DNA from 3 places in the Basfia succiniciproducens genome. Region 1 is predicted to be linked to each of the others. Evidence: riboswitches for the same ligand, from Rfam matches in the RefSeq annotation. Region 1 holds a riboswitch; each other region holds the start of a gene.
What was found. Region 1 has a riboswitch for thiamine pyrophosphate ahead of thiD (bifunctional hydroxymethylpyrimidine kinase/phosphomethylpyrimidine kinase). Riboswitches for the same ligand answer to the same signal wherever they lie in the genome.
Positions count from the first base shown of each region.

Region 2: it holds a riboswitch for thiamine pyrophosphate, as region 1 does, so the genes downstream of both, thiB (thiamine ABC transporter substrate binding subunit) here and thiD (bifunctional hydroxymethylpyrimidine kinase/phosphomethylpyrimidine kinase) in region 1, are expected to answer to the same signal.
Region 3: it holds a riboswitch for thiamine pyrophosphate, as region 1 does, so the genes downstream of both, A4G13_RS04465 (ABC transporter substrate-binding protein) here and thiD (bifunctional hydroxymethylpyrimidine kinase/phosphomethylpyrimidine kinase) in region 1, are expected to answer to the same signal.

Region 1 covers NZ_CP015031.1:247,522-249,722, forward strand. Annotated here, with positions in the region: gene thiE (thiamine phosphate synthase) at 1-403, opposite strand, end outside; gene thiD (bifunctional hydroxymethylpyrimidine kinase/phosphomethylpyrimidine kinase) at 390-1,199, opposite strand; TPP riboswitch at 1,339-1,432, opposite strand; gene A4G13_RS01215 (hypothetical protein) at 1,456-1,593, shown strand; gene A4G13_RS01220 (ferredoxin reductase family protein) at 1,601-2,201, opposite strand, start outside.
Region 2 covers NZ_CP015031.1:1,145,385-1,147,585, forward strand. Annotated here, with positions in the region: gene thiP (thiamine/thiamine pyrophosphate ABC transporter permease ThiP) at 1-240, opposite strand, end outside; gene thiB (thiamine ABC transporter substrate binding subunit) at 245-1,246, opposite strand; TPP riboswitch at 1,306-1,399, opposite strand; gene nagK (N-acetylglucosamine kinase) at 1,638-2,201, opposite strand, start outside.
Region 3 covers NZ_CP015031.1:1,011,743-1,013,943, reverse strand. Annotated here, with positions in the region: gene uvrB (excinuclease ABC subunit UvrB) at 1-130, shown strand, start outside; gene A4G13_RS04465 (ABC transporter substrate-binding protein) at 207-1,265, opposite strand; TPP riboswitch at 1,322-1,412, opposite strand; gene uvrD (DNA helicase II) at 1,526-2,201, shown strand, end outside.

The sequences.
Region 1 (2,201 bases):
GATCTTTATTTGCTAATGCTTGTGCTAATGTATTAATTGATAATCCAATAATGGGTTTATTGCGGGCATTGCGCAAAATGGTTTCCACCGCTGTGTCTTTTTGCCCCACATGAATGCCGTCGGCTTGAATGGATAAGGCAAGCTCAACATCGTCATTAACAATAAAAGGAACCTGAAATTGCCGGCATAATTGCAGGCATTTAAGAGCTAATCGTCGTTTTAATTGGGGATCGCAAGCCAGAGATTGCTCGCCCTTTTCCCGAAACTGAAAGCAGGTAATGCCCGCTTCCAATGCCCGTTGCAAAATCGTCAGCAGATTTTCAGTCGGCTCCCCGGGTAAATGGCGGCAATCTTGCGAACCCGCAATAAAATAAACGGAAAGCATGGATTTAATCTTGTTCATTTTGATATGCCCAATGATTTGTCGGTCCGTGCCCGTGGCCGATATTTAACGGATGACCGATTGCCGCCGTAATGTAGCTTTTTGCCGTGCGAACCGCTTGTTCAACAGGCTTACCTTTAGCAAGTTCGGCGGTAAGGCAGGCTGAAAAGGTGCAACCGGTACCATGGGTGTGCGGTGTAGCGAAGCGAGGAGCTTCCAAGGTGAAATAGCCTTTTTGAGTAAAAACCCAGTCTTTGCAGAGCTTACTTTGCGAATTATTATGATGTCCGCCTTTGATCACCACCGTATTTGTGCCTAGTTCATGAAAAATTTGTGCCGCGTTGAAAATATCCGCTTCGTTTTTAATTTGAGTGCCGGTAATACGTTCCGCCTCGGGAATATTCGGCGTAATGAGGCAGGCTTTAGGCAGTATCAAATTTTTTAATGCGGCAACCGCACTTTGTTCTAAAAGTGTTGCGCCGCCTTTGGCGATCATCACCGGATCTAGCACAATATGAGAAAATTGATATTGTTCCAGACAGTCCGCCACACATTGAATAATTTCCGTATTGCCCAACATGCCGATTTTCACGGCGGAAATACTAAAATCCTTCGCAACCGCTCTCAATTGCGCCTGAATGCTGGCGAGGGGAATCGGGTGAATATCGAAAACACCCAGCGTATTTTGTGCGGTTACCGCGGTAATTACCGAAGTGCCGAACACACCGCGCATTTGAAAAGTTTTTAGATCCGCCTGAATACCGGCGCCGCCGCCACTGTCAGAGCCTGCAATAGTAAGCACTTGAGGGATAACCATTATTTTCTCCTTTATCGTTTAAAGAATAATTTAGTGCTGATGGATATTCAAAAAACAATGTTATTGAATAGCAAAGGCGTAAAACGGATATCGGGAGAATGGCAAAATAGCGGTGTGACAATGAGTTATTGAAAACCGAAAAGGCTTGCGGTTAGTTCCCTACGCCAGTATTAGCTGTTTCAGGTTCACGGGTATTATCTCAGCCGCAAAATGCAGCACCCCGACTAATGAGGATTAAGTTTAGAATGATTTAACAATGAAAACAAAACTTTTTATTCGAATTGTGAGCCTGGTCACTAAAAATGATATTCGTCCGTCGGTATTAAAGTGCGGTCATTTTTCGGCATTTTTCAAAAATCGCAAAAAAACGACCACACTTTTATCCGACGATTAAACTTTCCCTATCGCATTTCGAAAAGTTCTTGATGAAAACGACTCGCCGGCAATCCTTGTCGGCATAAATCTTTGCGTAAGGTATCGCCGAATGCTGAGATACCGCAATACCAAAAGCTTGTTTTGGTCAGGTCCTTCACCGTATTGATAATATCAGCTGAAGTCAGGCGACTTTGTTCGGCGGAGCAACGTAAATGCAGATTGATACCGGCTTCAGCCGATTTTTGTTGTAATTCCGCTATTAAAACGGGATCGCTTTCACGATAGCTATAAAACAAATCCACGGTTTGCTTATGTGTTGATTGCGCCAGTTCTTCCAAGCGAGCCATAAACGGCGTAATGCCGATTCCCGTGGCAATCCAGATTTGTTGTTGGGCATCATCGGCGAAGGTAAAACGCCCGTAAGGCCCTTCAATTAACAGCTTGTCATTTGCTTTCCAACGTTGTGCCAAGGTATCTGTGTAATCGCCCAGCGCCTTGATACAGAAACGGATATCCCGGCTGGCGGGATCCCAAGCGGACGCAAAGCTAAAAGGATGCGGTTTTTCCGTATCATTTAACGCGCGAACGAAGGCAAACTGCCCGGCTTTATGCCCTTGCCATGTCGGC
Region 2 (2,201 bases), 900 kb from region 1:
AAAAATACCGCCGATAAAAACCGATAAAAACGCCGAAAGGCTCGCCTGCCCGAAGCTGAATAGCAAAACCCGATGTAAATAATCGTCTTGCCATAAATGCCGCCAAGGGTAAGGCTCTCCCGTATTGAACACCGCTTGCAAAGCGCCGCCGTACACACAAACCAGTAACAATAGAACCGACAATCCTGCGGCATATTGGCTTGGGCGCATAATATGCCGGCGAGGGAACCATTTATTCATAAAATTATTTACTTAACGCCCGCTGCCAGACTTCAATCCAGTGTTTTATTTGCTCTGCGCTAACCGATAAAGTATCAATAGTCTTACCCTGCATTACCGCATTTTTTAAAGCGGCATAATGCGGTTCAAGATCACCCTCTACTACCGGTAGCATAACACCTTTGATAATAATGATATTTTGAATTTCGGGCTTGAGCAAAAAGGCTAAAAATTCATCGGCACATATATTATGTTTGCCGGCAATTTTGCCTGCAAAATCAATTTGTAAGGTCTCACCTTCACTGAATTCCGTCGCCGCATAATTCTCTTTTTGATCGGTTAATAAATGATAGATTGGCGAGGTATTATTACTTAAAACCAAATCACCTTCCCCTTTCAAAAAGGTACCGTAAGTTTCGGACCAGCCCTTACCGACGGTTAAAGTATGCTTTTGTAATTGTTGCCAGGCTTTTTCCACTTGCTCCGGAGGATAAATCTTATTCATCCAAACCAGTAACCCGCGCCCGATACTGCTGGTTCTTGGATCCTGATATATCACCTTTAAATCTTCACGTTCTACCAATTCTTTCAAACTTTCGGGCGGATTTGTTAATTTGCTTTTATCATAAATAAAAGCATATTTAGAAAATTCGTAAGGTACGAATGTAGTGTTTTTCCATTCAACAGGCAAAGACAATCGACTAAAATCCACCTTTGCCGGTGCGAATAAGCCTGTTTTTTCAGCGGCTTCAAGCTGATGATTATCCATTCCCAGCACGATATCGGCTTTTGTGTTTTTCCCTTCTAAACGCAAACGGTTTAACATTGTGGTACGGCTGTCAAAAGATTGAATTGTCACTTGGCATTGAGGATAAGCCCGTTCAAACTGCGCTTTCACTTCGGGCGCCGGCCCCCAATCCGCGGCAAAATATTCTTCCGCATAAATATGAAGAGGTTGAACAGCACTTAATCCGTAATCGGATATAAAAAGTGCGGTCAAAAAAAGAAAAGTTTTCAATTTAGACATAAAAAATCCTTTAATCAAAATTAAAGGAATTTAAGTGCGGTCAAATTCTGCCGAATTTTTATTTAACCTTTCTCAAATCCCTACGCTGTAATTAATCAGATCAGGTTCTACGAGTTTCTCTCAGCCTCCGAAGAAGCACCCCGTTGAGAACAGAATTTAGTTTAATCTTTTACACAAAATAAGCAAGCCGAAATTAGCGGATTTATCGCCCGATGCAAACGCTGTTAAACACAAAAAACGCCCTTGAAAAAACGGGAATTAATAGCGGCATACTCAAATTTAAAATTCGCGAGAATTTTAGAACAAAACCGACCGCAGTTCTAATCATTAAATATAATAATGATTTATCAGGAATTATAATAATAAAGCCCGTATTTACGGGCTTGTTTAATTATTTGGTAAGGAATAAAGCGGCTGCACCACGCACACCGCCGGAATCGCCGTATTTGGCTTTTTTAATTACCGGCACTTTCGCACTGCGCATAAGATGTTTTGGTAACGCCTTCGGCAAGGCTTCATAGAGATAATCAAAATTGGATAATCCGCCACCGAGTACTATTACATGCGGATCCAGCGCCGTAATAATATTACCTAAAGAAATCGCACAAAGCTCAATAAAAAGTCCGACAAAATCTACCGCAGTTTTATCCGCAGCATAGAACCGCTCAATAATTTCTTTGGCAGAAAGCGCTTCACCTTTTAAATCACGGTATAACATTTCGAATCCGCGACCCGATAAATAAGTATCCAAACAGGCGCGATTACCGCAACCGCAATCATAAATCGGCGCTTTATCCCAACCCAGCAATTTCAAGGCGTGGTAGTTTAACTGCAAATGGCCTAACTCCCCCGCCATTCCGATTTGACCGGAATGAACTTTGCCGTTAAAAATAAGCCCACCGCCGAAGCCTGTACCGAGAATTAAACCTAAGACAAACGGATATTGTTGGTTTTC
Region 3 (2,201 bases), 760 kb from region 1:
ATATCAGCAACAAATTAAGAAACTTGAACAGCAAATGTATAAATTTGCGCAGGATTTGGAATTTGAAAAAGCGGCCGCAATTCGTGACCAATTGCATAAATTAAGGGAACAATTTGTCGAAAACGGTTAAAAAGTGCGGTTAAAATTTCCGGATTTTTGTATAAAAAGCAAACGGCATTCGATGATTTTGAATGCCGTTTTTTTGTTTATTGCGGCTGGTTACTTAAAATGCCGTTCACCCAGCGTTCAATCAGTAGTTTGCTTTGTTCGTTGGAACCGAAACGGATAAAGTCAATATCAATGATCTTAGGATTAGCCGGCACATGCATGCCCGGATAATATTGCGCATGAATATTTGCCGGCAGTTGATAGGAATCCGCTTCGCGCCAATGCACTTCCTGCGCTTCCGGCGTTAATGCCCAATCGGTGAATAATTTGGCGTTATCTAAATTGCGGGCGCCTTTAATAATGCTGGTTGCCCCTAAAGTATAAGCGGTTCCTTCGCAAGGATAAACGCCTTCAACCGGAGCGCCTTTTTCTTTTTCCCGAACGTAAGTGTGGAAAAAACTGATGTCCACGGCGACTTCGCCGCTTGCCAGATTGCTGGTCGCCAGCCCGCTTTTAGTATATTGCGCAATGTTTTTATTTAATTTGGCTAAGAAATCAAAGGCTTTTTCTTCCCCCCAAAGGGAAACCAAGGCAATTAAGAAAGAATAACCGGTACCGGATACACGGGGATCTGCATATTGAATTTGGTTCTTGAAGCGGGGATCGAGCAAATCGGCAAAACATTTGGGCGGCTCGATATTGAGCGAGGCTAATTTCTTACTGTTTATGCCCATACTGAGTTCCATTAGATAAATAACGGAAGTGTATTCGCCACGTTTTTCAGTGAGATCTTTAAATATCGGCAAAATATCTTTTTGGTTAGGCGAACGGTATTTTTCCAGCAAACCTAAATCCGCCGCCTGCAAATGCGGTTCGAGGGTTCCGCCATACCAAATGTCTCCTTGCGGATTATCTTTTTCCGTTTTAATTTTGCCTAATACCGTACCTGTACTGTTACGTACAAACTGGGTTTTCACATTATATTTTTTTGAAAAAGCTTGCGCGACTTTTTCGCAGGTCGTGTTTTGTACGCTGCAATAAATATTGAGTTTGCCTTCAGCCTGTGCGCCGGAGGGAAGAAATAAGGATAATCCGCATAAAAGTGCGGTCGATTTTATCAAAGTTTTGAGAGGATGTGATGATAGTAAAGTTGTCATTGATCTGCTCCTTGACTAGTGAAAACAAAACAACCAACACTTAAACGAAAGAGTTCTCAATAGATTGATTAGTTTCCTACGCCAGTGTTAACTGTATCAGGTTCACGGGTATTTTCTCAGCTAATTTAAGCACCCCGACTAACGGCGATAACTATAAAAGGTTTCCTTTTATTTGTAAATGAGGTCGGAGGATTGCATTGACAAATGCCATACAGACAATATAATCCCCTGTAAAAATAAACAGATAAAACGGTAAATTGATGGATATTTCAGAATTACTCGACGGATTAAACGATAAACAACGTGAAGCTGTAGCGGCGCCGCTTGGAAATTATCTTGTGTTGGCCGGTGCCGGCAGCGGTAAAACCAGAGTGCTAACGCACCGAATCGCTTGGTTAATTGCCGTTGAAGGAATTTCTGAAGGCAGTATCATGGCAGTAACCTTTACCAATAAAGCGGCGGCGGAAATGCGCCAGCGTATTGAATCCACCCTTTCACAACATTCTTCCCGCCGTTTGTTCGGTATGTGGGTGGGCACTTTTCACAGTATTGCCCACCGATTATTGCGTGCTCATTATCTGGATGCGAATTTACCGCAGGATTTCCAAATTCTGGACAGCGAAGATCAGCTACGTTTACTGAAACGCCTGCTTAAACTACATAATTACGATGAAAAAATGTTTCCCGCAAAACAGGCTTGTTGGTATATCAATAATAAAAAAGATGACGGATTACGCCCTCACCAAATTGATGATAATAACGATAAACAAGAGCGTGAATGGATTAATATTTATCGCATTTATCAGGATACCTGCGATCGAGCCGGATTAGTGGATTTTGCGGAAATTCTATTGCGTGCCTACGAATTATTCCTCAAAAAACCGGTAATTCTGCAGCGTTATCGGCAACGTTTCCAGCAAATTTTAGTGGACGAAT